DNA from 3 places in the Clostridium boliviensis genome. Region 3 is predicted to be linked to each of the others. Evidence: a T-box and tRNA genes for the amino acid it is inferred to sense, from the RefSeq annotation. Region 3 holds a T-box; the other regions hold tRNA genes.
The links. The T-box of region 3 lies ahead of proS (proline--tRNA ligase). A T-box ahead of a tRNA ligase gene usually reads a tRNA of that ligase, here a tRNA-Pro.

Region 1 (10,371 bases), on a different contig from region 3:
CATATCGTAAGGCACTGATTGTCATGACATTAATCATGGTATTTCTCTTAATGTATCTGTAGATGGAATGAATATGAAAGGAACGGTGAAATAATGAAGAGTTTAGATAAAAACACAGCGTTGCTATTTGCAGTATTATCTGTAGCCTTTGTATTCCTGATGGCAACCGATTCAGTTTTCTTTGAATGGGCATTTTCAAGACATCAAAATATTCTGAGCTGGTATATACGGCCTATCTTTATGATTCCGTTATGCTATTTTGCTTTTATAAGAAATGCAACCGGAATAAGCGCAACAATCTTTTTGTTGTTAACCAGTATGTTCTGGTTTCCCAGACCTGGTGCGATTGATCCGAAAGTAGGAGAGCTCCTGGCAATGGAGCGGGAATATCTTACAGAGAACTGGACGGCAGCAAAAATTATAGTTACCAGTATCGTACCTGTTTCAATGGGATTGTTAATATGGGGTTTATGGAAGCGTAATATAAAAGCTGGTATCGGTGTGCTGATCGGAATTGCCTTTGGTAAGATAATCTGGAGTGTTGCGGAAGGCGGAGCGTCTGGAGCGAAGGTTATTATTCCTGCATTAGCAGGTCTTGCCATATGCTTAGTGGTGGTAATATGGTGGTACAAAAAAAGACATATTGAATAAAGGAGTAACAGCTTATGCTGTATCAGACTGTAAAAGACGGTGTCAGGACGAAGGTCCTAGCACCGTCTTACCTAATTCATCTGCTTCCAATATTTCGATAGAAAAGCAAATGTAATGATAGGATTAATAAAACCGGATAACGCCAAAATAATACCCACATGATGTATTGCTACATTCAGAATCATGGTAATTATTATACAAATTACAATGGCATAAAAAGCAATCTTTCTTTTTTTAACCAATAAAAGAATATAGGCTGCAATAACAAAGGCTCCTACAACAGCCAAATCAAATAAACCTGCTACACAATTAACAATTAAAGTAAATACACTTAAAATAATACAAATGATGCTCCAAATTTTAATGCCTTTACCAAATACTAATGTTTCTTCGTTCATATCATTCCCTCACATTTCTATTAGTTCTACTTATGTATAATCGTCTTTATCGATAAATTCTTAAGGTTTTATAATATAAATGTATTATAAAAATAAAAACACCGGGAAACTTTTCTTATAAGGAAAACCGGTGTTGGATAATCTTTAAATCTATCCCCCGCGTAACTCTTAGGCTGTTTTATTACCCATTTATTATTTTCGTCGACTACCATGTTTCTACAAACATGCACTGTGTTTCCTACGAGTATTTATATTAAAAGATTATTTGCTTCTTTACAAGTATTAATATACCTGGGAATATCCGAGCGAGAGTTCTGAGATAGAAATATTACAAGGACAGGCTGCGCATGAGAACATGGTGACTGACTGGAAGTGGCATTTAACACGGAGGTTCAGTCAGGTAAAGTAGTATTTAACGTATTAGTTTACATTGGAAACTTAATATTGATAGTTGGTGAAATATGAGCTAAGCTGTATCTTAATAAGAAGAATAATAATAGGATATGGAGGGGCTAATATGGAAATTAGAATTAGAAAATTCAAAGAGTCAGATGCTGAAACGATAGCAACCTTGGTGCAGCGAAACTTTCGAGAAGTAAATATTCAAGACTATTCAATAGAGGAGATGGAAAAACTCACATTCCTGCTCCACTGGATCAAAATGTGGGCATTTCGTGTTGCATAGTTAGGAAAAAATGCAACACGACAAGAAAAACAGCAACATTTCGTGAAAATTAAAAACACCGAAAAACCCAGTAATTACAAGGAATCTCGGTGTTTTCTATATTTTTATAATAATGGAGACAACAGGACTCGAACCTGCGACCCTCTACACGTCAAGCAGATGCTCTCCCAGCTGAGCTATGTCTCCATACCTTTATCAGTAAACTAAAAGCACCGGTTTCCTATCATTTGGGAAATCCGGCACTGCTTCGCAATTGTCAATCGGAGTAACAGGATTTGAACCTGCGACCTCTCGGCCCCCAGCCGAGCGCGCTACCAAGCTACGCCATACTCCGTTTCCTGACACTCAGACATTATAGCAGAAAATTTCCAATTGGTAAAGTATATTTGTTGAAAAAATTTAAAATTTAATATATGATGGAGTAGAGAAGACGAAGAAAGAAGAAAGAAGAAAAAAAGGTGAAGATAGATGAAACCAATTGTTAGCTTTGATGTAGACATGACGCTGCTTGATCATAAAGACTGGTCGATTCCTGCAAGTGCGATGGAGACTATTGAAAAACTGAGAGAGAATTATACCATAGTGCTGGCCACCGGAAGAGACATGGATTCCATATTCAGTACTGCAATACGGGATCAGATACAACCCGATGCAATTATTCATCTCAATGGAACCAAGGTGACGGTAGGAGAGACCTTAATTTATGAGCATACTTTCGATAAAAATCTTTTGAAGCAGATTCTATCCTATGCAAAGCAGACTCCTTACAGTGTAGGAACCAGCGTAGGTGAGTATGATTATTATGTGAATCCAGAGGTAGTAAACGAGCATGACAGGAGGCTTTGGGGAGAATGCAGAAGAAACTTTGCAGATGCCGATATGCTCGCTAAGCTGGATGTGAGAACCATGGCTTTTATCGGAGATGAGGACGGCGCAAGAAAGATGGAGGAGGAGTTTCCGGAAATTCATGTTCATATGTTTGCGGATAAGAGAGGTGCAGATGTTGTTGAGCGAAAGGCATCAAAAGCGGTAGGCCTGGCCAGACTCTGTGAATATTATAAAATTCCTCTTTCCAGGACGGTGGCCTTTGGAGACAGTATGAATGACTACGATATTGTAAAGGCAGCAGGGATCGGAATCGCTATGGGCAATGCCATGGAAGAACTGAAGAGAGCGGCAGACTATATTACAGATGCCATCGATCAGGATGGAATAAAGAATGCCTGCCTTTATTTTGAAATGATCCGGCAGGAGGAGATTTAATGGCAGACCATTATGACATTATCATTATAGGAGGAGGACCGGGCGGTTATACCGCTGCATTAAAAGCGGCTTCACTGGGATTTAGAACAGCAATTGTGGAAAAGGAGAAGCTGGGAGGCACTTGTGTAAATAAAGGCTGTATCCCGACAAAATCCCTTCTGTACGCAGCAAGTAAATTTAAAGAGCTGCAAAATTGTGATGAATTCGGCGTATCTACGGATTTTATTTCTTTTGATTTTAAGAAAATGCAGCAATATAAGAAAAGTTCTGTTAAATCCTATCGAAAAGGCATTACGGATCTCATTGAAGAAGAAAATATAACGGTTCTTACCGGAACAGGTATCATACGAAGAAATAAAACGGTGGAAGTACACAGTGCGCAGGGAAAGGATTATTATACTGGGGATTACCTCATTATAGCAACAGGTGCGAAGTGTGTAATTCCCCCTATACCGGGTGCAGATTTGCCTGGGGTCCTGACAAGTGAGCGGCTGCTGGCTTCGGATAACTGGAATTACGACCGCCTTCTGGTGATCGGAGGAGGAGTCATAGGTGTGGAGTTTGCAACCATTTTCAGTGCGCTCTGTTCCCATGTGACAATACTGGAACGGGAAGACCATCTTCTTGGACCTATGGATACCGAAGTATCCCAGGCACTGGAAGAGGAATTGAAACAAAGAGGGATTACAATTCACTGTCAGGTCAATGTGAAGGAAATTAAAGAAGATACAGACCATGGTCTTTCCTGCGTCTTTGAAATGGGTGGACAAGAGCATACCATTCAAACCGGGCACATTTTAATTGCAGCAGGGAGACAACCCTTCCTGGAAGGTCTTCTGGGAGAGGACGTGAGTCTGGAACTGGAGAATGGACATCTAAAGGTTAACTCGGAATTTCAGACCAGTGAACCCGGGATCTATGCCATTGGAGATGCAGCCTCAGATATTCTTCTGGCCCATGTAGCTGCGGCACAGGGGACATATGTAGTGGAGAAGATCGCTGGAGTGGAACATACCATCCGCCTGTCCGTTGTTCCCAACGGAATGTTCGTGAAATTACCGGTTGTTCCCAGCTGCATTTATACAGAACCTGAGATTGCATCAGTGGGGATTACCCGGGAAGCTGCTGTAGCAAACAATATGCATGTATGCTGCGGCCATTATTCCATGAGTGGCAATGGCAAATCCATCATTACCAGCAGGCAGAACGGATTTATTCATCTGGTATTTGAAGAATTTTCCGGTACTCTTGTGGGAGCCCAGATTGTCTGTCCCAGAGCAACTGACATGATCAGTGAGATGGCGACTGCAATTGCAAACGGATTAACGGCGAAACAGCTTCGGCTGGCCATGCGTGCCCACCCAACGTATAGTGAGGGCATTACGGCAGCTATTGAAAATTATTTTGAAACTAAAGGAGAGCAAGGCAATGATGAAAGAGAGACTGGAACAGTTAAGAAGCCTGATGGCAGAGCGCCATATTGATGCTTATATGATACCTACCTCTGATTTTCATGAATCAGAGTATGTAGGGGAATATTTTAAAGCGAGAGAATTTATGACCGGATTTACCGGATCAGCAGGAACCGCAGTGATAACAAAAGATGAAGCGGGCTTATGGACAGACGGCAGATATTTTGTTCAGGCTGGAATGCAGCTTTCAGGTACCGGTATAGAACTGAGAAAAATGGGCATTCCCGGAGTTCCTGACATCATGGAATATCTGGAGACAGTGTTGCCAGATGGCGGGAAACTGGGCTTTGACGGACGGGTTGTCAACTGCTGTCAGGGCGAGGAACTGGAAGAAAAGCTGGCAGACAAGCATGTGACTATAGTATATGAAGAGGATCTGGTGGATCAGATCTGGAGTCAGCGCCCTGCTTTATCCAAAGAGCCTGTCTGGATTCTTGATGAAACGTACGCCGGTAAATCCGCTTCTGAGAAAATCAGTGATTTAAGAGAAGAAATGAAGAAAGAAAAGGCAACAGTTCATCTTCTTACCACACTGGATGATATTGTATGGCTTCTAAATATCAGAGGCAATGACGTAAGCTGCAATCCGGTTGTCCTTTCCTATGCAATGGTGACAATGGAGCGGTTTTATCTGTTTATCAATGAAGAAGTGTTAAATGACGAGGTGAAAGCTTATTTAAAAGAGCTGTCTGTAACGGTCTGCCCATATCAGGACATCTACGTTTCTGTTGGACAGCTTAGAGATCAGAGAATTCTTATGGAAACAGGCAGAACCAATTATGCCATTGTAAAGGGCATCGATTCTTCCAACCGGATCATTGACCGTATGAATCCGACTGTACTTGCAAAAGCAATGAAGAACTCTGTAGAAGTAGAAAATATGAAAAAAGCTCATGTGAAAGACGGTACGGCCATGGTGAAATTTATTTACTGGCTGAAAAAGAATGTGGGCCATGAAACAATCACTGAGGTCAGCGCCCAGGAGTTATTAGATAAACTTCGGTCTGAGCAGGAGGGGAATCTAGGGATCAGCTTTGATACCATCTCTGCTTACGGAGCCAATGCTGCTATGTGCCATTACAAGGCTACGTCAGAGAGCGATGCAGTGATTGAGCCAAAAGGACTTTATCTGGTGGATTCCGGCGGACAGTATTATGAGGGAACCACAGATGTAACAAGGACTGTAGCAGTAGGTCCGCTGACCAATGAGGAACGGGAGCATTTTACACTTACAGTCATCAGTATGTTACGCCTGGCAGCAGTAAAGTTTCTGTATGGCTGCAGAGGTCTGACACTTGATTATGTTGCCAGAGAGCCGTTCTGGAGCCGCGGGATCAATTTTGATCATGGTACGGGACATGGAGTGGGGTATCTGCTCAATGTCCATGAGCGTCCCAATGGTATCCGATGGCGTATGGTTCCGGAGCGTCAGGACAACTGCATTCTGGAAGAAGGGATGATTACTTCCGACGAGCCGGGAGTTTATATAGAAGGCAGTCACGGAGTTAGAACCGAAAACCTGATTGTATGCAAAAAAGCGGAATCAAATGAGTACGGTCAGTTTATGGAATTTGAATTCCTTACTATGGTACCTATTGACTTAGAAGCACTTGACCCTTCCCTGATGACAGAACGGGATATAACGCTTCTCAATGATTACCATAAGGCGGTTTACGAAGCGGTGGCACCACATCTTACAAAAGAAGAAGCATTGTGGCTGAAGGAACAGACAAGAACTATATAGAAAACAGGCAGGACCTTATCGATCAAGGTTCTGCCTGTTTTTGACTGTCTGCCTTCGCGCTGAGCCGCAATAAAATTGGAAATAATGCTTCCAGATCTTCATGGCTTATTTCTTTCAGTATTGCAGCGGCCTCCCAGTAAAGAGTCTGCTCTTTTTTTTCTGTATTAAAAAACTCGATGGGAGTAATTTCAAGATAATCACAGATTTCAAAAAACTGTTTCATGGAAGGCAGAGAACGCCCTGAAGAGATACCCTGTATATAGCTTTTATTCTTTCCCAGATCTAAACTCATCTGATATTCGGATATATTTTTCTTCAGGCGGAGTTCCGTAATTCGGTTCCTGACAAATTGTTCATCCAACATTATCACCTCTTGGTTTATCATAAAGGATATTTTAACCAGACATTACGTATTATATGCGTAATAATGCTCTAAAAACAAGTTGCATATACGGTTGAAAAGCGTTATCATGTATGATATACGATTAGAAAAGACGGGGAATGAAGGATTCCATGAGGTACAGGGGGAAGTATCATGAAAGGAAATTCAGAAATACAATTAGAAAGTGAGAGTAAGGGAATCGAACAGGAATTTTACCGTTTCAGCCAGGCGGAACAGCTGTACGGGAATATGAGTCTTTTTACTGACACTGTATTGTTCGAGTATTCCTATCCAGAGAAGCGGCTGTATCTGTCCGCTAATGCGAAAGGTTATATTAATTTGCAGGCATTTCAGCACTTTCTTTCAAAGCACACCGATAATGCACCAAAAGATGGGGAGATGCGTTCATTTGAGTTCAGTCTTGGAAAGATAGGGGAGCCTTTTCACTGGTGCAGCTGCAAGTTAACTTCTATCTGGGAGGAGAAAAAGACAGCTCCGTATAAGCTGGTCGGAAAGCTGCAGGACATCAGCGGATTAAAAGCGAGAGAAGAACAGCTGCTTTTAAAGTCTATTAAAGACGGTCTGACCGGAGTGTACAACAAATCTGCATTCGAATACCGGGTTGATGAGCTGTTAAGCGATGAGACGGAAAGCTGGCTATGTATGATTGACATTGACAATTTCAAAGAAATTAACGATTGTTATGGTCATCCTACAGGGGACCGTATCCTGATGAAGGTAGGCGGAATGCTCTGTGACCTTTTTCCGGAGCCAGACCTGGTAGGCAGAGTAGGTGGTGATGAGTTTGTGGTATTTACATCCGGCAGCAATGTTTATAAACGGGCGGAAAAACTTTTAAAACGAGCAAAGAAAGCGGTACCAGATGGAGAAGGGCGCCTTTCTGTCAGTATCGGTATTGTTTCCAGTGCCGGGAAAAAAGAAATAAATTACCAGAAGCTTTTTTCACAGGCGGACCGTGCCATGTATTATGCCAAGCAGGCGGGGAAGAACAGAATAGCTTCCTATCACGACAATTTTTGGCAGGTCACGTAGCATAAGTTCAGACCAGGCAGGAGACGGAGATCCTGCCCTTTTTGTGGTTGAGTTTTTATTGAATGGAATCCGACTCACCAGGAAGATCTACCTGGATGAAGCTATGGTTTATGGCTGGGAGTATTTGGTTAATTAAATCAGCTGTTTTCATTTTCAGACTGCTGGTATTGATGCAGGGGTGGCAGCTAAAGAACTCAGATAAGAGCACATCTTTGTCAATGAGCAGTTGAACTTTGTTGTCTTTATCATTCATAAGCCCGAGAACAGAAACAGAACCGGGAGTGATATCTAAAAATTCAATCATAAACTCCGGATCAGCAAATGAAAGTCTGGAGGAGCCGATTTGTTTTGAAAGACAGGCAGTGCGGAATTTCTTTTTCCCAGGAAGCAGGAGTAAGAAGAATTCCGTTTTTTTTGCGTTGCATAGAAACAGATTTTTGCAGATATCAATGTTTAGCAGGGAATCAACCTCCCGGCAGGCATCAATGGTGGGGAGCGGAGCATGGTCGAGCCGCTGATAGGGGATTTCAAGCCGGTCTAAGAGATCGTAGGTGCGGATCTCCTTTTCTAATCGGTCAGATAAATCTTCTGGCTTCCCATAATAAAGTGTTCTATCTATATAGAAGTTGTTACTGGCATCTGACAATTGTTTTTCCTCCTTTTTCTCTTTTGAACTATTATAACCGCCGACGGTGAAAAAGCAATAGTTTTTCAAGAATCAAAGAAATTCGGTGGTTTTATGGGAAAGAATATACTATAATAGCTTTTGATAATAGAAAAGAAAAGGCGGTTTAATGAAATGATAGATAATCGATTGAAAAAGGAAACGTTTCGTATAGAAGGAAAGAAAGCCGGGGGAAAGAAAATCGAAGGAAAGAAAACCGAAGGAAAGAAAACTGGGGAAAGAACGGAAAAGAAAGAATTTTCCAACGACAGGAAAGGCCGTATGGGGGAGAAGGAGAACGGGAAAAAAGAGAATGGAAAAAAGGTGCCCAGGCAGAACGGGTATGAGCAAACAGGCAAGCCGCGATCCGGGAAGATAAGAACTGATAAGAGTAATGATAATGCAACCCAATGCCCTGTATACAGAAGGTGTGGTAGCTGCCAGCTTCTCCATCTGCCCTATAAAAAACAGCTGGAACAGAAGCAGAAAAATCTGGAAACATTGTTAAAGCCATTTTGCCGCCTGGAGTCTATGATAGGAATGAGCGATCCTTATCACTATCGGAATAAAGTACATGCTGTCTTTGACCACGATAGAAAGGGAAATCCCATTTCAGGTGTATACGAGGCCAATTCCCATATAGTAGTTCCTGTAGAGAGCTGCCTGATTGAGGATCAGAAATCAGATGAGATCATCGGAACCATCAGAGGAATGTTGAAATCATTTAAAATACGCACGTACGATGAGGATACAGGATACGGCTTGCTGCGACATGTTTTAATCCGCCGCGGTTTTATGACAGGCGAGATCATGGTGGTGCTGGTAACCGCCTCTCCCATATTTCCTTCAAAGAATAATTTTATAAAAGCATTGAGGGAACGCCATCCGGAAATCACGACAGTGATACAAAATGTGAACAACAGGGGAACCAGCATGGTGCTGGGAGATAAGGAACATGTACTTTATGGTAAAGGTTATATCGAAGACGTTCTTTGTGGATGCCGTTTCCGCATATCTTCCAAATCCTTTTACCAGGTAAATCCGGTACAGACAGAAGTTCTCTATAAGAAAGCGATTGAAGCGGCGGGTTTGACCGGAAAAGAGCGGATCATTGATGCTTATTGTGGTATCGGCACAATCGGTATTGTTGCCAGCAGCCATGTAAAAGAAGTGATTGGTGTGGAATTAAATAAGGATGCGGTTCGTGATGCAATTGAAAATGCTAAAATTAATAAGGTAAAGAACGCAAACTTCTATTGTAATGATGCCGGAAAGTTTATGGTGAATATGGCGGAGTCGGGGGAGCATGTTGATGTTGTGTTTATGGATCCGCCAAGAAGCGGGAGTACGGAGGAGTTTATTGACTCTGTTTCCAGAATGAGACCGGATAAAGTGGTATATGTGTCCTGCGGGCCGGAGACATTGGCCAGGGATTTAGAGTATTTTAAGAAGAAAGGGTATGAAGCGAAGAAGGCGTGGGGGGTGGATATGTTTCCCTGGACTACTCATTGCGAGATTTGCGTCGAAATTTGTCGAAAATAGTAATATTTATGGACCTGCCAAGCCAATGGAATACCAGATGCTGTCCAGCTAATTGAGTAGGTTCCTTGTCGTGAACTATTAAGTATTGCAGAAAAAGATAAACGTAGTTTTTCTTCTTGAATTGGGCAGTAAATAAAGTTTTTTCATGAAAAGGAGCAATTGAAAATGATTAGGACAAAAAGCGTTAAACACTCAGCAATGATAATGGTGTCCTTTATCATTTGTATCATCAGCATGGGTTGTAGAAAAACTGAAATGACTAAGTAAGAACAAACCAGCACTGAGCAATTAACAGCAGTAACTAAGACTGAGGCGTTAACGACAGAAAAGGAAACATATACTGAAACCACCATGGAAGAACCAATCCGGAATAATACACACAATATTTTTAAAGGTACAATAGGAGAATCAGAGGTACAAATGAACATCCGTAGAGAAGGTAATTCTTTGACTGCATCATATATTACTCGAACTGATGATGAAAAAACACTTCGTGGAGAAATGAAAAGTCCAACGG
Region 2 (10,371 bases), on a different contig from region 3:
TGGCTCACAATGCCTCCTTTGATGTAAGTTTTATTTCTTATAATGCCCTGCAGCTTCAGTTAGAGTTTAATCCAACGGTCATTGACACAGTGGCTCTGTCAAGACTGTTATTGCCCAGTTTGAACCGGTATAAGCTGGATACTGTAGCCAAAGCACTAAAGATATCCCTGGCCAACCATCACCGGGCGGTTGACGATGCAGGCTGTACGGCTGAGATATTTGCAGCATTTGTAAGCATGCTCCGGGACAGGGGGGTTGAAACTCTTGATGAGTTAAACAAACTCAGTACCATGTCACCAGATATGATTAAAAAGCTTCCCACCTATCACGTGATTATTCTGGCAGCCAATGATGTAGGCAGGGTGAACTTATACCGGTTGATTTCCTGTTCCCATATCGACTTTTATGCCAGAAGACCCAGGATTCCCAAAAGCGTACTGAATGAATACAGGGAGGGACTGATTATTGGTTCTGCCTGTGAAGCAGGAGAGTTATTTCAGGCTCTTCTCAGGGGAGTTCCCGATGCAGAAATAGCAAAGCTCGTGAATTTCTACGATTATCTGGAGATACAGCCGCTTGGCAATAATGCGTTTATGCTGAGAGATGAAAAGAGTACGATAAAAACGGAGCAGGATTTAATTGATATTAATAAACGGATTGTTACGCTTGGAGAGCAGTTTGGGAAGCCCGTATGCGCGACCTGTGACGTTCATTTCCTCGATCCGGAGGATGAGGTTTACCGAAGGATAATTATGGCTGGACAAGGGTTTAAGGATTCGGATGAACAGGCTCCGCTGTACCTTCGAACGACTGAGGAAATGCTTCGGGAATTTGAATATCTGGGTCCAAATAAGGCAGAAGAAGTTGTCATAAAGAATACCAAAAAAATAGCGGATATGTGTGAACGGATTTCTCCAGTGCGGCCGGACAAGTGTGCGCCTGTCATTGAAAACTCTGACGAGGATTTAAGACAGATCTGTTACGACAGGGCTCATGCAATCTATGGAGAAGATCTTCCTGCCATTGTTACGGAACGGTTGGAACGGGAACTGAATTCCATTATTTCCAACGGATTTGCAGTTATGTATATTATTGCGCAGAAGCTGGTATGGAAATCCAATGAAGACGGTTATCTGGTGGGCTCCCGTGGATCAGTTGGATCCTCCTTTGTTGCCTATATGTCAGGTATTACAGAGGTTAATTCACTGAGTCCCCATTATTACTGTGGCAGCTGTCACTATTATGATTTTGATTCAGATGAAGTAAAGGTTTTTACCGGTATGGCCGGCTGTGATATGCCGGATAAGACCTGTCCGGTTTGCGGTCATCCCTTATCAAAGGATGGATTTGATATCCCATTTGAGACATTCCTGGGCTTTAAGGGAGATAAGGAGCCTGATATTGACTTAAACTTCTCCGGAGAATATCAGAGTAAGGCTCATGATTATACGGAAGTTATTTTCGGAAAAGGTCAGACATTCCGTGCGGGAACAATTGGCACTCTTGCAGATAAGACGGCATTCGGCTATGTAAAGAATTATTACGAGGAGCATGGGGTAAGAAAGAGAAACTGTGAAATCAACAGAATTGTTCAGGGGTGTGTGGGTGTCAGACGAACGACTGGCCAGCACCCGGGAGGAATTATAGTTCTGCCTCATGGAGAGGAGATCTATTCCTTTACACCGGTGCAGAGGCCTGCCAATGATATGACGACTATGACGGTGACCACTCATTTTGATTATCATTCCATTGACCATAACCTATTAAAGCTTGATATTCTCGGACACGACGATCCTACCATGATCCGTATGCTTCAGGATCTGATCGGTTTTGACCCCGTAAAGGATATCCCCCTGGACAGCAGGGAAGTTATGTCGCTTTTCCAGGACACATCGGCTCTTGGGATTTCTCCCGAGGACATCGGGGGCTGTAAGCTTGGAGCACTTGGAGTACCTGAATTTGGTACGGATTTCGCCATGCAGATGTTAATTGATACCCAGCCTAAGTATTTCTCTGATCTTGTCCGTATCGCAGGTCTTGCACATGGAACAGATGTGTGGCTGGGGAATGCCCAGGCTCTTATTCAGGAAGGAAAGGCAACCATTCAGACTGCCATATGTACCAGAGATGATATTATGATATACTTAATTTCCATGGGACTGGAAGAGGGTATGTCTTTTACCATTATGGAAAGCGTGCGTAAAGGAAAGGGTCTGAAGCCTGAGTGGGAAGAGGAGATGATATCCCATGGAGTTCCGGATTGGTACATCTGGTCCTGTAAGAAGATTAAATACATGTTCCCTAAAGCTCATGCAGCAGCTTATGTTATGATGGCATGGAGAATTGCATACTGCAAGGTCTTTTATCCTCTAGCCTATTACGCGGCCTTTTTCAGTATCCGGGCTAGTGGTTTTAGTTATGAGCTGATGTGTCAGGGAAGGGAGAAGCTGGAGTATTATCTGGCGGATTACAGGAAACGAATGGATACCCTTTCCAAAAAAGAGCAGGATACACTGCGGGATATGCGTATTGTCCAGGAAATGTATGCCAGAGGTTATGATTTTACGCCTATTGATATTTACCAGGCGAAAGCAAGGCATTTTCAGATCATTGGCGGTAAACTGATGCCATCCTTAAGCAGCATAGACGGGTTGGGAGATAAAGCGGCAGATGCAGTTGTAGATGCAGTAAAAGACGGCCGGTTTTTATCCAGAGAGGATTTCAGGAACCGGACAAAGGTCAGTAAGACTGTTTGCGATCTTATGGGAGACTTAGGACTTCTTGGTGATCTTCCTGAGTCCAATCAGCTGTCTCTTTTTGATCTGGCATAAAAAAGAATCAGCTGCAGAACAGGAATGCTTGTTTTGCAGCTGATTCTGATACAAAGAGTAACTGAAATCTAATCTTATTTTTCCAGTATTTAAAAAAAAATAAAAAATTTTGAAAATAATGTTGACATTACCTCTGATTTATATTATACTACCTAACGTAATCGAGGCGTGGCTCAGTTTGGTAGAGCGCTGCGTTCGGGACGCAGAGGTCGCAAGTTCGAATCTTGTCGCCTCGATTTTGTATGAATCATATTCGTACTGGCCTATTGGTCAAGCGGTCAAGACGCCGCCCTCTCACGGCGGAAACCCGAGTTCGATTCTCGGATAGGTCATATTAAAGCCTTCAGGATAAACCTGAAGGCTTTTTTTGAGGAAGTATCAGCAGGGCTTATCTTTATAACACCAGAACCAGTCCATACAATTTAAGTTTTGTGCCTGAGGATCATTGATGCGTTCTAACATCTGGTCATAAGTACGGGGCGGTGGCACCATAGCAGGAGTGCCTGGCTCCCAGTTAGCCGGGGTTACGACGTTACAGCGGTCAGTTGTTTGAAGGGCAGTTAAAAGCCGTATGATTTCACAGATATTTCTGCCGTTTGTAAGAGGATAAATCAGAATTGCCCGGATAATCTGGTCTGGATCAATGAAATAGACGTTACGGACAGTTTCCTGCTTGGCTGCATCAGGAGCTATCATACCATACATATTTGACACATCGGCCATTCTGTCTGCTATAATAGGGAACGGGATCTGAATGCCTGTCAGTAAATAGATCTGGTTTACCCATGCAAGATGAGAAGGATTGCTGTCAATGCTTAAGCCGATTAATTTGGCATTTAAAGCTTCAAATTGGTCATTGGCTTGCGCAAAGGCAATAAATTCGGTAGTGCAGACGGGGGTAAATACATTGCATATAGATGGAAAATATAGAAAAGATTGAAAGAGACCTAAAAAAATGTTAGGTCTCTTTTTTTTAGACCTAACATTTCGGATAGATAAAAACACAGTCAATCAAACAAGTGCTGGCTACACTTGGGGAACGAATCAGCAAGCTTAAAGTTTTATTACCAGTTACCAAATACCTGATACGTGTCACCTACAAGCCTTCATTACATCCACTGATGATGTGTATATAGAAATTATAAAGATACACATGAGAAAAAACAATAGGGATAAATCAGTAAGTGCTATAGATATTTAAAATATCAATGCAGTTGATATTTATAAAATACAGTAAAACAGAAAACTTCCCGTGGTTGACATCGTTAAGAAAAAATGTATTGGAGGAAAGCAAAGTGAAAAAGGAAAAGAAAGGAAGACCCACATCAATAAGACTCTTACCAGAGACTGAAAAATATCTTATGAGATGTCCGGGAAAAAATCTGACTGATAAATTCGAATACTTAATTCATTTTTGCATGAAGCGGGAAGAAATGCTGGTTAAGGTAGAAGAGGAGTATCAAAGACGCTTTAAATCATATGAGGAGGAAATAAAGAGCCAGGAGCTATTGCTTAGAAAGCTCCGCGCGGCAGCCCAGAAAAGTACTGATTATTTAGACGATGTGGTGAAGGAAATCAGGTGGAGTCATGAAAACAATGATGATTGATTTTAGAAAGAGAGGTTTCTTATGAGCAACGGAAAAGAACAGCAGTTAGAGATTAAGACAATTAAGGAGCGGACCATTGAAATCAAACTGTCTGATGCAGATGTTGAAAGATTATATAAAAAGGCAGGAAGCGCCAGTCTGTCTGTGTCAGAGCTTCTTGAAAATTTTGTTGGTGACCTGGTAAATGGAACCTATACCAATGGATCTGATGAAAGGGCTGCATTAAATAACTGGTTTGAGAGATGTTACTTTGGTATGTTTCCGGAAGAGAGCTTTTTGAAATATCTGATTGATCAGGATACTATCGAGGAATTTCTGGAATTGTACAATGATATGAGAAGTAGTGTAGATCAGATGCCTGTTATGGAAGAAGAATTTAAGACTGGAATCATGAAAAGATATGATGGGAGTACATATACTTGGCAGGATTTAGTGGTCTGTACAGCTGAAGGTGATATGCCTCGTTATTCCCGGAAAGAAGAATGGGAAAAAGAACAATTAGAAAATATTAAACAGGAAAAAGAGTTTGTGTCAGATTGCAAAGAGCAAATAGATGATTACTGGAATGATTTTTTGCAGTCTGTTAATGGACAAGTAGGTACTTTAGAAAATGAAATTGAAAAAGTTATTAAATGGTATGGCGATATGGATCGCGTGAAGAATGGTGTGTAATAGAAAAAATTCTGAATAAAGAGTCTTTGAAAATATAAATACCAGGAGGATAAAAACATGGCAGTTATTGGGAGCATTAACAGTAACAAAGGTGGAGTTGGCAAAACCACCACTACAGTAGTATTAGGTGAGCTTCTGGCTTACTTAGGTAAAAAAACTCTGATCGTTGATCAGGACCCACAGGGGAATACATCTATGCAGTTTCATTTGTTTCAAAAGGATAGTCCGGAGATTGAGAATGGAATACTGCTTCCGGAAAGCGAGGATTACCATATTGCAGAGCTTTATCGATTCCGCTATCGGAATGGTGAAGAGGTAAAGAGCCTGATAAGAAAAACGTACATTGAAAATCTCTCTATTCTACCCAGCAGCCACAGGCACAAATTGACTCAGGATCTGTTGGTTAGCAATACAGGCAATAATAATACAATTTTAAAAAGGGCCTTAAAAGCTATATCACATGAGTATGACTATATACTGATTGACAATGCACCGGCAAATAATATTTTGACGGTAAACAGTATTTTTGCCTCAGATTTTATTATTATTCCGATTAAGTGTGAGCAGTATTCTTATGAGGGGCTGCAGGAAACATTGAAAAGCATTATCTATATAAAAGAGGAACATGATTTAGAAAGCCCTCAGTTTCTGGGAGCATTTATCACCCAGGCAAATATAATTACCAATGCATTTAAGGAAACCAGCAAGACATTTACAGCAAACATGAACAATATGTTTTTTGATACTGCGATCCGGCAAGATACAAAAATCAATGACATAGAAAGAGAATTTAAGCCATTGCTTACATATCCAAATTCCAGAGCATTAAGTGATTACTGTAACTTGTTATTGGAGATGGGAATTTTAGATACCCAGACTGAGAAATTTTTAAGAGATACCATAAAGGAAGCAATGTAAGGAGGTTGTTTTATGCCAGTACAGAAATTTAGAGGTCTTAACATTAGAAATAATGAAATAGCCAAGGTTCAGGAGGTAAGTACTATACCCGAGGATAGTGTGGTGACAGATCCAGGCGTTGGTTTGCAGGAAATAGTAGGGAAGCTGAGCGAAAAGAGGAGTAATGTCCCGTTTAATTTGAAAATCATACCCAGAAAGAAAATCATATTCAATGATAAGAACGATTACAGCCAGGTGGATTTAGAAAAGCTTGCGGAAGGAATTTTGCACTTTGGGCTGATTCATTCTCTTGAGGGATTTTATGATGAGGAACAGGATTTATATGTAATAGAATCTGGGGAGAGAAGAACCAGAGCTATTGATCTTCTTCTGGAAAAGTTTAGAGATTATGAAGATACTGATTCACAAGAGTATCAGGACTACCTGGAGAACGTAAAGGGGTTCGAAGCAGGTTATCCTATTAACGTGAAAAAGAAAAAATATACGGATGCCGGTGATATGTCCCCTTTAGATGAAATTGACAGCGAAATCAGATTGATGGATGCCAATGAAGAGGTAAGGCCCACAAATCCTCAGGATAAGTATAAACGAGTTACAAGACGTGCTGAATTGATGGAGAGGCGTAATGCTTTATTGCCATATAAGAAACGTATTAATGTAAATAAAGAAGTGGGAAATAAACTGGGGATGACTGAGAGGCAGGTTCAAAAGTATAAAAGTATTGATTCTTTGATACCGGAATTGAGAGAAGAGTTTTTTCAGAATAATATCACTCTGGCCGATGGAGCAAATTATTCTGTTCTTACTGAGGAAGAACAGAGGAATATTTTAAAGCTGATTCAGGAAGGGAAGAAAGTATCTGCTGATGATATCAAAAAGCTTAAGCAGGAGAAGGAGGCTGTGCAAACGGAATTGATCCTTAAAGAGGGGGAATTAAGCAGATTAAGGGAAGAGAGTGATCAACTGCAGGAAAGGCATGAGAAGGAGCTTGTGAGGCTCCAGGAGAGTATTGAGCAGGACCGCGAGCGTATCAAACTTGAAATTTCGGAAGAGATTCTAAATAACAGCCCTGATAGAAATAAAGTTAAGGAGCTTGAAAAGCAGCTGCAAGAAAAAGAAGATGCCCAAAAGGATATTAATAAAAATCTTAACGAAATCAGCCAGAGACTGAATAGTAAGAATAATGAAATTGAAAAGTTAGAAACTGAGTTAAAGCAGATGAAGAATCAGCCTGGCCAAGATCTTGAAAGGATTCGCATGGAAGTAAAATTGTCTACGGCAATTGGGACAGCAATGAGCTCAGTAACTGACATAAAAAAGGCGTTTATCACTTATGGAAAGTTAAATGGTACTGATATCCCTAAATTCAAGGAGGAGATTGAGGCAATTGTAAATAATCTACATACCATACTTAAAATATAGATTTAACCAGGAAGTACTTGAAGTTTAATAGAACAGGAGGAGGAAAAAGTGGTAATAAGGAAAATTGATCATCTCGGCAGGTTAGTCTTGCCGAAAGATATTAGAAATTCCATGGGATTAGCTGATGGGTCTTCATTGGAAATATTGGCTACAGATGAGGGGATATTGTTAAAGAAGTATAGCGCGGAATTAAGCTTGATCTCAGACATTGAAAATCTGCAAAGATCTGTAAAAGATGAAAATTCCTTTGTTGGACAGGATAAAGCAGATCAAATACAGAAATGTTTGCAAGAAGCACTATTGTTATTAAGGCAGGCAAATTAGGATTTCCCGGCGTACCCGGAGGAAGGTGGATTTATGAAAAATGGAGATAGAGTTATCATGAATAATAAGTACAGAGTATCTGAACGTAACAAGGGAAAGGTCTTTATAGTTCGCAGTGAGCCATGGGATCTGTGCGGTACAGAGTGTGTGTTGCTGGAAGGGTATCGGGGTGGCTATGCAGTAGATGGCCTTACCCTTGTAGATTAGTGTTTACCTGGGCTGCTATAGAAGAAACTGGCAGCCCGGCTCTCAATTACTGATTCTTATGAATTTCATTATAGGCTTCTAAAATACCATTTTTAACAGCCCTTTTAATTATGAAATATACAAGGACAAAAATGCCAATAGTTATTGCTATAAGTAAAAACAAGTTTAAAATCCCAAAGATTAAAATGCTATTCATAAAAACAGACCTCCTTCTTATACCTGGTTTGATTTTAAAGGAAGGCCGGAAAAGAAACAAGTAGCAAAACTATTACGATTAACAAAACTGATATTTCCCGGATCACCGGGGGAAAGGGAATCATGTGTAATATCGAAGTAAAGAGAAAAGCAATCTCTAAAAAGACTCGAATAGAGGTTTATGAAAAATATAATGGGCATCGCGCCTATTGTGGCTGTGAGATGGAGCTTGGAGAAATGCAAGTAGATCATGTGGAATCCTTATACTGGTATGGCAGAGTTGATGATCTAAGTAATTATATGCCGGCGTGCAGGGCTTGTAATTTTTATAAAAGCACCTTTCCGCTTGAAGAATTTAGAGAAAATATAAAAACCATACCGGAGCGATTAGAAAGGGAATTTATTTATCGTCTCTCTAAAAAATATGGCATTGTCCAGGAAACAGATAAGCCGGTTAAGTTTTATTTTGAAACAGTAAACCGAAATTTTGTGAGGTGCATTATGAAATTAAAAAAGTGTTTGAGTATTACGAAGTGTAAGAAATTCTCCATTTTTATTTATCCAAAAGGACATATAAAAGAGCGAAGAGGGATGGATGAAGCACCTCTTAAAATGTTTGATATTGAAAGAAATGAAAAAGGAGAAATTTCTTATAGTGAATTTTTGGATTTTATAAAATGTGAAGTAACAGAAATTATTCCTCATAGTTCTGGGGTTAATATAGTTGCGGAACTGAACTGAAATATGAATGATTAAAAGAAAGGAGCCAGCCTCCTGCAGGGGTAAGGGTATACCGGGCTTCTTACAAATTATGAAAACAGTTATGAAGTATCCGGGAAGTAAATGGAGTATCGCAGACTGGATTATAAGTTACTTCCCGGAGCATCACAGTTACTTAGAGGCGTTTTTCGGCAGTGGAGCCGTTCTGTTTAATAAGCCCAGGTCAAACATTGAAACGGTGAATGATATGGACGGGAATGTGGTAAATCTATTCGAATGGATTCGCAAGGACCCGGAACGACTGGCCAGAGAAATATATTTAACTCCTTACGCAAGACAAATTTATGATGATGCCTTTAAAACGGTACCAGAGGACAGTTTTAGTAAAGCAATTAATTTCTACATAAGGCTGAATATGGGCCACGGATTCCGCACTACTGGGGAAAAGGTAGGCTGGAAGAATGACGTACAGGGACGTGAAAAAGCTTATGCTGCGTCAGATTGGTGCAAATTACCGGAAAAGATAATGCAAGCAGCAGAACGGATCAGAGGCGTACAAATTGAAAACCGCCCGGCAGTGGAGCTGATTGAAAGGTTTAATAATCCGAAAGTATTGATTTATGCTGATCCTCCATATGTGCTGAGTGAAAGGCATGGTAAGCAATACCGTTACGAAATGGTAGAAGATAAACAGCATCATGACTTGATAGATGTATTACAGGCTCATAAAGGCCCAGTATTACTAAGCGGATATGATAGTGAACTATATAATGATCGTTTATCTAACTGGTACCGGGAAGAAACAACATGCTATTCGCAGGTCAGCAGTAAAAAAAGAGAAATTCTTTGGATGAATTTCGAACCTGCAGGACAGACAAATATTTATGATTTTATAAGCTAAACTGTAGAGAGGTGAATTTAATGATTAAAACCACACTAACAAAAATAAAAAATCAAATCAATGAAACTATTGATAATTACAAATATCTTGAAGTAAAAGATATAAATGTCTACATAGAAGAAAATAAAATTTGCTTTAAAGTAGGAACATGGAAACACCAAGAAACAGAAGATGAACTTCAAACTGCTTACGTGATGGACAAAAAAGTGAAACCATCTGATGCGCTTGCTATGAACACAGCCATTTTATTAGATGAAATGGCTGATATTATAAAAAATGACATGGCCGATATTATAAAAAATAACACTTCGACTAGCTTGTTTCTCAATCAGTAATTTAGATTTCCCGGAACCTGGGAGGAAAGGATACCATGGGTAATACAGAAGTAAAGAGAAAAGCAATCCCTAAAAAGATACGAAAAAAGGTCTATGAAAAATATAATGGGAATTGTGCATATTGCGGCTGTGAAATGGAAATTAGTGAAATGCAAGTCGATCATGTGGAATCCTTGTACTGGTATGGAGGAACTGATGATATAAGCAATTATATGCCGGCGTGCAGAGCCTGTAATTTT
Region 3 (10,371 bases):
CGGGGTAAGATGGATTTTACCATACTGTATCGGGGAACCGAAGGCGGACTTTGTACGCTTGGCGGAAGTATTAATTTTGAAGAACCAATTAATGTACCAGGACTTGAGGAGAAGGATTTTGTACAGATTTCCTGCGAACTGGAAGACTTGAACGCAGGAATTATCAATTCCAGAAAATCAAGCGTAAAAGCAATTATTACGCTGCAGGTTAAGGTTGAAACAGCGAATGACGTAGAGGCTGCCATAGAAGTGGACACGAAACCCGCTTCTGGAGATACTCCCAATGTGGAAACTCTCCGCAAAAATGTGGATGTGGCAACCATTGCTCTCCGCCATAAGGACACGTTCCGGATTAAGGATTCCATCAGTCTGTCTGGAAATAAGCCCAATATTGATCACATATTATGGAGTGAGCTGAAATTAAGAGGCGTAACCACCAGGCCAGTTGATGGGAAAATGATGCTTGATGGCGATCTGATGGTTTTTATTATTTATCAGGGAGAGGGAGAAAATGCTCCCATTCAATGGATTGAGGAAAGTATTCCTTTCTCCGGAGAAATCGAGGTTTCTGATGTTACAGAAGACATGGTTCCGGTAGTTATGGTCCGGCTGGTACATAAGGATATTGAGGCGAAACCGGATGCAGACGGTGAGATGCGGGAAGCTGATGTGGATGCAGTCCTGGAACTGGATATGAAGCTCTATAAAGAAGAAGATATGGAGCTTTTAAATGACTTATATTCTACCAACCGTGATCTGGGGCTTCAGACAGGAGAAGCCTGCTTTGATAAGATTCTGACTAAGAATATGAGCAAATGCAAAATTGTAGAGAAAATAACACTGGATTATGCCGACCGGATACTTCAGATTTGTCACAGTGAGGGAACTGTGAAGATTGATGAAACGGAAGTTAAAGAAGATGGTCTTCATGTGGAGGGAGTTCTGGAAATAAAGATTCTTTATATGACTTCTGATGACACCCAGCCCATTCAGTGTGCAGTAGAGGATATCCCATTTCATTTCCTCATTGAGGCTCCGGGCATCAATCAGGATACCATTTGTCAGCTTAATTCCAGTCTGGAGCAGCTGAGTGCTGTTATGATGGGAGGGGGAAGCATTGAGGTTAAGGCTACCATCTCTCTGGATCTCCTGGCGCTGCAGCCGGTATGCGAACAGATTATTACCGGTGTGACCGATTCTCCAATGGACTTCAATAATCTGCAGAAGCTGCCGGGTATTGTTGGCTACATCGTACAGCCGGGCGATTCTCTGTGGAAAATTGCCAAAAAATTCCATACAACTGTTGACACTATCATGACAACCAACGGTCTGACGGATAGTATTGTAAAACCAGGCGACCGGTTAATTCTGGTAAAAGAAGTATCATAATACCAGTGCCAGGCAAAAGTGTGCTTTTGTCTGGCATTTCTGGTATTTGTAAACTGAATGATTTTTATAAAACAGGGTAATATAAAGATTGTTATTCACATATCGGCAAGTCCTGTTATATAATATATTATAGCTTAAGCTTTGTTCAACCATCGACGGCGCCATAACGCATCCAGCTGGTGCTTAAGATAGATGACAGGTTAGCCTGGGCGGTAGTGACGCGATTGCAAGGCGTTATTACCGTTTACATAGCATCACTTACAAATTGGAGTAGAAAAATGAATTTTACTTATTTATTAAAATGCGCAGATAATACACTTTACTGTGGCTGGACAAACCATTTGGAAAAAAGAATAGCAGCCCATAATCAGGGAAAAGGTGCCAAATACACGAAGGCAAGAAGACCAGTAGAGCTGGTTTATTATGAATCATATCCTACTAAAGAAGAGGCTATGCGCCGTGAAGTGCAGATTAAGAAGCTTTCCAGAAAGGACAAGCTGTTTCTTATTAAGGAATCCGGTTGTAAGGATGAAAAAGACTGACGGGGAGCAGAATAAATGTCCAGTCAGTCTTTTAATTTGATTTTATGCAACAAATTGATACATGAGGATATAGTGGCAGAGACTGCCTCCCATGACAAACAAATGGAAAAGCTCATGATTGCCGAAGCTGTTCTTCCTAAAATGAAACAGAGGAATTTTAAGTGCATAGATAATACCACCGATAGTATAAATCAGTCCGCCTGCCAGAAGCCACATAAATGCAGCAGGAGGCAGTGCTAAGATGATTTTACGTAACGCCAGGATACAAACCCAGCCCATGGCAATATACAGTACAGAGGAAAACCACCTGGGGCACATTACGAAGAAGCCTTTTATAACAATGCCGGATATGGCGATTCCCCAGACAAGAGCAAGCAGTCCTATACCGGTTTTGTCACCCAGGACAATTAAACAGACAGGTGTATAAGTTCCTGCAATCAGGATAAATATCATCATATGATCAAATTTCTTTAATAACTTATTGATTTTTGGAGAGATATCAAGAGTATGGTAGATGGTGCTTGCAGCGTAAAGTAAAACCATACTGATACTGAATACCGCCAGGGATACAAAATGGAGCTCACCATCTGCAGAAGCTTTTATAAGCAGGGGAGTTGCTGCAATCAAAGCCAGTAACATGGCTATGAAATGAGTTCCTGCACTGACCGGATCTTTAATCTTTATGTTCATAATAAAACCTCCTTGCATAAGAAAAAACGTGTGATGTAGTATTCATAACTATGTGACATCTTTTTATATACTATACATGTTTGCGGAGTATAATGCAAGCATTTTTTGATATTCAAAGTAAAAAACTTCATTGATATTATTGGGAGTATGAAATATAATCAATGCAGCAAATGTTATATAAGAGAGGATAACGTCCAATGAATCAAACAATGAAGGAATTGATGGAGAGAAAGTCTGTCCGTGTTTATAAAGAACAGAAGATTGAGCAGGAAAAAAAGGCGGCGATTATTGAGGCAGCCCTGCAGGCACCGACAGCAGGAAATATGACACTGTATTCCATTATAGATGTAACTGATCCGGAATTAAAAAAGAAATTATCTGTCACCTGTGATAATCAGCCGTTTATAGCGCAGGCACCTATGGTACTGGTATTTGTGGCTGATTACCAGAAATGGTACGACCTGTTCTGTAAATATGAGGATATGGTCAGAGCACCAGGAATGGGAGACTTCATGCTGGCAGCAGATGATGCCTTAATAGCTGCTCAGAATGCGGTGGTCGCAGCACAATCCCTGGGGATCGGTTCCTGCTATATCGGAGACATTTTAGAGCAGTATGAGACCCACAGGGAATTGTTCTCACTTCCGAGGTATGCTGTGCCTGCTGCGATGGTTGTGTTCGGCTATCCTGTCCAGCAGCAGATAGAAAGGGTAAAGCCTTCAAGATTACGGCCGGAAGCGGTAGTTTTTGAAAATATTTACCGACGGCTTAATACAGAAGAATTTCAAAGCGAATTAAACAGAGTTACAGACAGAGGAGAGGATTTTGAGCGCTGGATCAAGGCTTTTTGCAGCCGGAAATGGAACAGTGACTTCAGCAGAGAAATGAGCCGTTCTGTGAAGGCAATGATGAACCAGTGGGAGAACGAGGGGCAGCAGTCAGATGAAGCTTAATATATTATTTGAAGATAAGGACATTCTGGTTGTGGAAAAGCCGGCAGGAATGGAGTCACAGACCGCTAAGTCATTTGAACCGGACATGGTCAGTGAAATTAAAAAACATATCAACAATATATCCACAAAGAAAGAGCAGCCATATGTAGGAGTTATCCACAGACTGGATAAGCCAGTTGGGGGCGTAATGGTCTATGCAAAATCACAATCAATGGCTGAGGCTTTAAGCAGACAAGTTTCCGGACATCAGATGGAAAAAATTTATTATGCTGTTGTTTGTGGAAAACCTGTGGAAAACTTTGCCACTTACGTGGATTATTTGTGGAAAGACGGAAAAAATAATTGCTCGAAAATTGTGGAAAAGGGGATAAAAGGTGCAAAACCTGCAGAACTGGATTACTGGGTTGTGGATTACAGGGTTTTGGATGGAAAAGAGCTTAGTCTTCTTAAGATCCGGCTGAAAACCGGTCGGCATCACCAGATTCGCGTACAGATGGCAGGTCATGGAACTCCCTTATGGGGAGACCGCAAGTATAATCCTGAATTTCAGGGCTTTTTATCAAAGGAGCATGTGGCATTGTTTGCTTCCGGTCTTACCTTTACCCATCCGTTAACAAAAAAGAGTATGAGTTTTTCCATAAAACCGCAAAATGGGATATTCAGTCATTTTTCGTTTGGTGATGTTTTTTAAAAGGAATTTTTTGCTAGTCAGGTTTCTGAATATATTTCTGCGTATGACTTATAATAGACAATGTACAAAAGAAGTACAAATCAGAAACAGGTGAGTCCATGGAGAAACCGAGCAGGAAACTGAAGAAAACAATTTTAATATTGGGAGTTACAGGGGCAGTTTATTTAAGCTTTCGATTTTTGCTGCCTCTTGTGATTCCCTTTTTGATTGCATATGTGTTTGCGCTGTCCCTACGCCCCTCCGCACTTTGGGTCGAGAGAAAAACCAGGTTTACTTATAAAAAAAAAGTGATTTCCATACCGCTTGCCCTCATCGGCGGAGTTGAAATTCTTCTTTTTATGATTGTGCTGGGAGTAATTCTTTATTTCGGAGGCAGAAAGCTTTTTATGGAAGCCAGGCTGCTGTTAAAAAATCTACCGCAGATCTTAGATGGAATGAACAGCTGGATGATGGATAACTGTTCATTTGTAGAGCGGTTTTTAAAGCTTCCGGATGGTTATATGGTAGATGTGGTCAGTGATATTATAACTGGCGGAGAGGCCGCTGTTAAAAGCAGGGCAATGCCGTTTTTAATGTCAAATTCCATGACTATATTAAAGCGGGCCATCCAATTTACCGTTATCGTGGTTATCTTGCTGATTGCCACTGTGTTATCTCTGCAGGAAATGGATGATATCCGAAGCCGACGGGATAATTCCATGTTCTGCTATGAATATGCAATGCTGGGAAACCGTCTTATGACAGTAGGAAGTGCCTGGCTGAGGACTCAGGCAACCATTATGCTGTTTACAATGGTAATCTGCTCAATAGGATTGTTTTTACTTGGAAATCCTTATTTTATTCTGCTGGGAATTGTAATCGGGTTACTGGATGCAATGCCCATATTCGGTACAGGAACTGTTTTGATTCCCTGGGCACTGATTTCATTGATTGAAAAAAACTGGCTTTCAGGAATAGGCCTTATTATAATTTATGTAATCTGCTATTTTATAAGAGAGATGATGGAAGCGAAAATAATGGGAGGAAAAGTGGGTCTGACTCCTTTAGAAACCCTGGTTGCCATGTATGTGGGCCTGCAGCTTTTCGGAATACTGGGCTTTATCTTAGGTCCTATTGGCCTGCTGCTTATTGAAGATATCGTAGAGCTTTATGAGGGATCATGTTATAATAGTCCAAAGAAAGAGGAAGGGGGAAAGGCATGATGAATCCTGATACACTAATTAATTTTCTGGGAATTATGGAAAAATTAAAATGTAATACCCGTCATAACTGGACCACAAACGGAAGACAGGAAAGTGTGGCAGAGCACAGCTGGCGTCTGGCTGTGCTGGCAATGCTGCTGGCTGATGATTTTCCAGGGCTTGATATGAATAAGGTTATCCGTATGTGCCTGATTCATGACTGGGGGGAGGCCATTACCGGTGATATTCCGGCGTTTCTGAAAACAGAGGCAGATGAGGAGACAGAGGCCGGAGCCATTGAGACGCTGTTAAAAAATCTGCCGGATTCTCTGGCACAGGAATATTCTGTACTGTTTGAGGAAATGGCAGACTTAAATACGGAGGAAGCTATCCTGGTAAAGGCTCTTGATAAGACTGAAACGTTAATCCAACATAATGAAGCGGGACCCGGAACGTGGCTTCCATTGGAATATGAGCTGAATATGACTTATGGTAATGAGGTTTGCGGACATTTTGAAACGACACAGCGGCTTCGTGACACGGTTAGAGAGCATACATTGCGGATCATTCAGGAGGAAGTAAAACACTGAAGTGAAAAGTAATACATACGGATAGATCATTATATAGGAAATGTCTGGGAAAATACATAATCCTCCTCTTGACAAACATTTATAAATAACGTAAAATCAAGCATACAATCTGTAAAATTAATAACAAATAAGACGTTGAAGAGGATTATTAAGTCATGATGTATCTCAGAGAGAAGGCCCTTAGCTGAAAAGCCTTTATACCCCTCACGACCCAACCTGCCTCAGAGTCCCGCAGAAAACTGCGGCGTGTATCCGGCGTTATCGGATTAAAAGTGAGCCGCAGAATGCAGCGGCTAAATTGGGTGGCACCGCCGAGCTGTTCGGTCCCTTTTCTGGGGATCGGATGGCTCTTTTTGTATCCCTATATGCCCAGAAAGCGTGGGCATATATAATGAAATACCCTACGGGTATCCCTCTATGCCCAGAAAGCGTGGGCATATATAATGAAAGGAGAGTTTTTCATGGCGAAGGACAAGAAATTAGTAGAAGCGATCACATCTATGGATGTTGATTTCGCACAGTGGTACACAGATATAGTTAAGAAAGCAGAATTAATCGATTACTCCAGTGTAAAAGGCTGTATGGTTATAAAACCGGCAGGCTATGCGATTTGGGAGAACATTCAGAAGGAGCTGGATTCCAGATTTAAAGAGACAGGTGTGGAAAATGTCTATATGCCTATGTTCATTCCGGAAAGCTTGTTAGAGAAAGAAAAAGACCATGTGGAGGGATTCGCTCCGGAAGTGGCATGGGTGACTCATGGAGGACTTGAGCCTTTGCAGGAAAGACTTTGTGTCAGACCCACATCAGAGACTCTGTTCTGCGATTTTTACTCCAGAGAAATTCAGTCTTACCGGGATCTTCCCAAGGTATATAACCAGTGGTGCTCCGTTGTAAGATGGGAAAAAACAACCAGACCATTTCTTCGTTCCAGAGAGTTCTTATGGCAGGAAGGCCATACGGCTCATGCCACTGCAGAAGAAGCAGAGGAAAGAACAGAAATGATGCTTAATTTATATGCGGATTTTTGCGAAGAAGTACTTGCGATGCCTGTTATCCGTGGTCAGAAAACAGATAAGGAGAAATTTGCCGGTGCAGAGGCTACTTATACTATTGAAGCACTGATGCATGATGGTAAAGCACTTCAGTCCGGAACCAGCCATAATTTCGGAAGCGGATTTGCAGAGGCGTTTGAGATTCAGTATTCAGATAAGGAAAATAAACTTCAGTATGTTCATCAGACTTCATGGGGATTAAGCACCAGACTGATTGGTGGTCTGGTTATGGTACATGGTGATGATAACGGTCTTGTTCTTCCTCCAAGAATTGCTCCGGTTCAGGTGATGATCGTTCCTGTTCAGCAGCAGAAGGAAGGTGTTCTTGAAAAAGCTTATGAATTAAAGAAGGTTCTTTCTAATTATAAGGTAAAAGTTGATGATTCTGATAAGAGTCCGGGCTGGAAGTTCAGCGAATCCGAGATGAGGGGAATTCCTGTGCGTGTTGAGATCGGGCCTAGAGATATCGCTGAGAATCAAGCAGTTCTTGTACGCCGTGATACTCATGAAAAATTAATGGTGTCCTTAGATGAATTAAATGAAAAAGTGGGAGAGCTTTTAAGCTCCATTCAGCACGACATGCTTGAACGTGCCCGTGCACACCGGGATGCTCACACCTATGAGGCCGTGGATATGGAAACCTTTGTTAAGACTGTAGAAGAAAAGCCAGGCTTTGTAAAGGCAATGTGGTGCGGCTGCCAGGAATGTGAGGATAAGATCAAGGAAGTCACAGGCGCGACATCCAGATGTATGCCATTTAAGCAGGAACATCTGTCGGATACCTGCATTTGCTGTGGTAAGCCGGCAGTTAAAATGGTTTACTGGGGCAGAGCTTATTAAACAGGTAGTATATAATGCAGGAGGAAATGCAGTGATTACGATTCAGGTACCGGAAGCAGCAGGAACAATCATAAAACAACTGAATACCCATGGATTTGAAGCCTATGTGGTGGGCGGATGTGTGAGAGACAGCCTGCTTGGACGGGAGCCCAAGGACTGGGATATCACCACCTCCGCAAAACCAGAACAGGTAAAAGAAATTTTTGCAAGAACCGTGGATACGGGAATTCAGCATGGTACGGTTACTGTGCTGATGGAGCATGAAGCCTATGAAGTAACGACCTACCGGATTGATGGAGAATATGTGGATGGACGGCACCCGGCATCTGTAGAATTTACCTCAAATCTTCTGGAAGATTTAAAACGGCGGGATTTTACCATAAATGCAATGGCATATAGCGACAGAGACGGTCTGGTGGATGTCTTTGGCGGTACCGGGGATCTGCAAGGAGGAATAATCCGCTGCGTAGGCAATCCCATGGACCGGTTTCATGAGGATGCTTTAAGAATTCTTCGGGCAATCCGCTTTTGTGCACAGCTGGGTTTTGCAATAGAAGAAGATACGAACAAAGCAATCTCCGTGATCGCCCCTAATATGGAAAAAGTCAGCAAGGAACGGATAGCGGTGGAGCTGACGAAGCTTCTTCTTTCGGATTATCCGGAACAGATGAGGGCTGTATTTGAAAGCGGAATCGCCCCTTATGTTTCGGTGCATTTTCCCGATGCAGAAAGTGGACTTTATGAGCTGGAAAAATTAAAACAGCTGCCTTCCAATAAGCATGTACGCTGGACTGGTTTTCTTCGGTTTTTAGATCAAAGTGAGGCGGCTGTTATTCTTAAGGAGCTAAAGCTGGATAATGATACCATTGACAGGGTCAAAACCTTAACGGACTTCTGGAGGACAGAAATTTCGGCATCTAAACCGGAAATCAGAAAGGTTATGAGCATGATTAATGCTTCCCTTTTTGATGAGCTTCTGGAATTTCAAAAGGTCTTCTTGACCGGACCTTACCTTAAACAACTTCAGACAGTCAGTCAGTATGCCGGGGAAATCATCAGAAACGGAGACTGCATTCGATTAAAGGATATGGCAATAACCGGGAAAGAACTGATTGAAGCAGGCATAAAACCAGGCCCTGAAATGGGTGAAATCTTAGAAACGTTATTTGCGGAAGTTTTAAAAAAACCGGAAAATAACACCCGTGAATATCTGCTGAATTATATGAATTCCCGATCTTGAAAACATGCTCAGGTATGGAATACTTTCCCCGGGAGTTTGCATATTTTTTTCCACCCCTTCATACCCTAGAAGTAGCTGATTAGCTAAGAGTTGGAGGGGTGGTTGTGAACGAGAAATACACAGAGGTGCTTTCGCAGTATGAGCTTGAAATTCTGGATGTGCGACGCGGCCGGGGCGCCTGGCTGTGTGAAACAGATCAGGGGCTTAAGCTGCTGAGGGAATATAAAGGAACCATAAAGCGCCTGGAATTTGAAGATCAGGTATTTTTACAACTGGAAGAAACCGGCCATTTGAAGGTGGATCGCTACGTCAGAAATAAAGAAGGTGAAATTCTCTCCAGTGCCGAGGATGGGACCCGGTGGATCGTGAAAAGCTGGTATGCAGACCGGGAATGTAATTTAAAGGATAGCAAAGAGGTGCTTTGTGCCATTGAACGGATTGCTTTATTACATAAAATGTTGCGTAAGGTAGAGTTTAAAGAGGAATGGAATTTAGGATCCATTCTGGTGCAGCAGCCGGCTGAGGAGATGGAGCGTCACAACAGGGAACTGATTCGGGCCCGCAGTTTTATCCGAAGCAAAAGACGTAAGTCTGAGTTCGAACTTTGTGTCATGGGTAATTATGACGTATTTTTTGATCAGGCTATGGAAGCCTGCAAAGGACTTGCAGGTTTTTGTGAGGAACGCGGGATTGGGGAGGGGTATTTGTGTCATGGGGATTTAAACCAGCATCATATTCTGATGTGTGACCATGATGTAGCAATTGTAGAGTTTAACCGGATGCACAGAGGCATGCAGATGGAGGATCTTTACCATTTTATGAGAAAAGCTATGGAAAAGCATGACTGGAATTTAAAGCTGGGCATGTCCATGCTTGATACATATACAAATATACTTCCTTTATCATGTGCAGACAAAACCTGCCTGTATTACCTGTTTTTATATCCGGAAAAGTACTGGAAGCAGATTAACTTTTATTATAATGCAAATAAAGCATGGATACCGGCCAGAAATATTGAAAAACTAAGGGATTTGGAGATTCAGCAGCCCTTGCGGAATCTTTTCCTGTCAAGAATAAAATAATGGGAATCTGCTTTCCTTTTACTTTGTTATGATTTATAATAACCATAATATTAAGTAGAGAGAAGGGAGCATTTTGCTTATGAAAGATTACAGGAGTATCTATGAAGAATGGCTGTCA

Region 1: it has a tRNA-Pro gene. The T-box ahead of proS (proline--tRNA ligase) is inferred to sense a tRNA for this amino acid. The anticodon was not compared.
Region 2: it has a tRNA-Pro gene. The T-box ahead of proS (proline--tRNA ligase) is inferred to sense a tRNA for this amino acid. The anticodon was not compared.

Annotation. Positions count from the first base shown of each region.
Region 1 is NZ_JAWONS010000329.1:419,777-430,147, reverse strand. Features, by position in the region: gene RZO55_RS25645 (acyltransferase family protein) at 1-62, shown strand, start outside; gene RZO55_RS25640 (hypothetical protein) at 94-651, shown strand; gene RZO55_RS25635 (hypothetical protein) at 723-1,049, opposite strand; gene RZO55_RS25630 (hypothetical protein) at 1,567-1,734, shown strand; tRNA gene RZO55_RS25625 (tRNA-Val) at 1,848-1,920, opposite strand; tRNA gene RZO55_RS25620 (tRNA-Pro) at 1,995-2,068, opposite strand; gene RZO55_RS25615 (Cof-type HAD-IIB family hydrolase) at 2,203-2,997, shown strand; gene lpdA (dihydrolipoyl dehydrogenase) at 2,997-4,481, shown strand; gene RZO55_RS25605 (aminopeptidase P family protein) at 4,426-6,213, shown strand; gene RZO55_RS25600 (helix-turn-helix transcriptional regulator) at 6,236-6,577, opposite strand; gene RZO55_RS25595 (GGDEF domain-containing protein) at 6,749-7,648, shown strand; gene RZO55_RS25590 (prolyl-tRNA synthetase associated domain-containing protein) at 7,704-8,294, opposite strand; gene rlmD (23S rRNA (uracil(1939)-C(5))-methyltransferase RlmD) at 8,448-9,854, shown strand; gene RZO55_RS25580 (hypothetical protein) at 10,206-10,371, shown strand, end outside.
Region 2 is NZ_JAWONS010000326.1:2,881-13,251, reverse strand. Features, by position in the region: gene RZO55_RS23520 (PolC-type DNA polymerase III) at 1-2,831, shown strand, start outside; tRNA gene RZO55_RS23515 (tRNA-Pro) at 2,994-3,067, shown strand; tRNA gene RZO55_RS23510 (tRNA-Glu) at 3,092-3,163, shown strand; gene RZO55_RS23505 (peroxiredoxin) at 3,210-3,836, opposite strand; gene RZO55_RS23500 (hypothetical protein) at 4,127-4,438, shown strand; gene RZO55_RS23495 (hypothetical protein) at 4,460-5,110, shown strand; gene RZO55_RS23490 (ParA family protein) at 5,168-6,028, shown strand; gene RZO55_RS23485 (hypothetical protein) at 6,041-7,450, shown strand; gene RZO55_RS23480 (AbrB/MazE/SpoVT family DNA-binding domain-containing protein) at 7,499-7,774, shown strand; gene RZO55_RS23475 (hypothetical protein) at 7,808-7,981, shown strand; gene RZO55_RS23470 (DUF6019 family protein) at 8,028-8,177, opposite strand; gene RZO55_RS23465 (HNH endonuclease) at 8,300-8,917, shown strand; gene RZO55_RS23460 (DNA adenine methylase) at 8,988-9,797, shown strand; gene RZO55_RS23455 (hypothetical protein) at 9,818-10,132, shown strand; gene RZO55_RS23450 (HNH endonuclease) at 10,168-10,371, shown strand, end outside.
Region 3 is NZ_JAWONS010000216.1:290,196-300,566, reverse strand. Features, by position in the region: gene RZO55_RS14045 (DUF3794 and LysM peptidoglycan-binding domain-containing protein) at 1-1,389, shown strand, start outside; gene RZO55_RS14040 (GIY-YIG nuclease family protein) at 1,668-1,931, shown strand; gene trhA (PAQR family membrane homeostasis protein TrhA) at 1,974-2,621, opposite strand; gene RZO55_RS14030 (nitroreductase family protein) at 2,819-3,574, shown strand; gene RZO55_RS14025 (RluA family pseudouridine synthase) at 3,564-4,265, shown strand; gene ytvI (sporulation integral membrane protein YtvI) at 4,364-5,467, shown strand; gene RZO55_RS14015 (HD domain-containing protein) at 5,467-6,036, shown strand; T-box leader at 6,163-6,368, shown strand; gene proS (proline--tRNA ligase) at 6,498-7,931, shown strand; gene RZO55_RS14005 (CCA tRNA nucleotidyltransferase) at 7,963-9,171, shown strand; gene RZO55_RS14000 (spore coat protein CotS) at 9,276-10,253, shown strand; gene RZO55_RS13995 (phospho-sugar mutase) at 10,333-10,371, shown strand, end outside.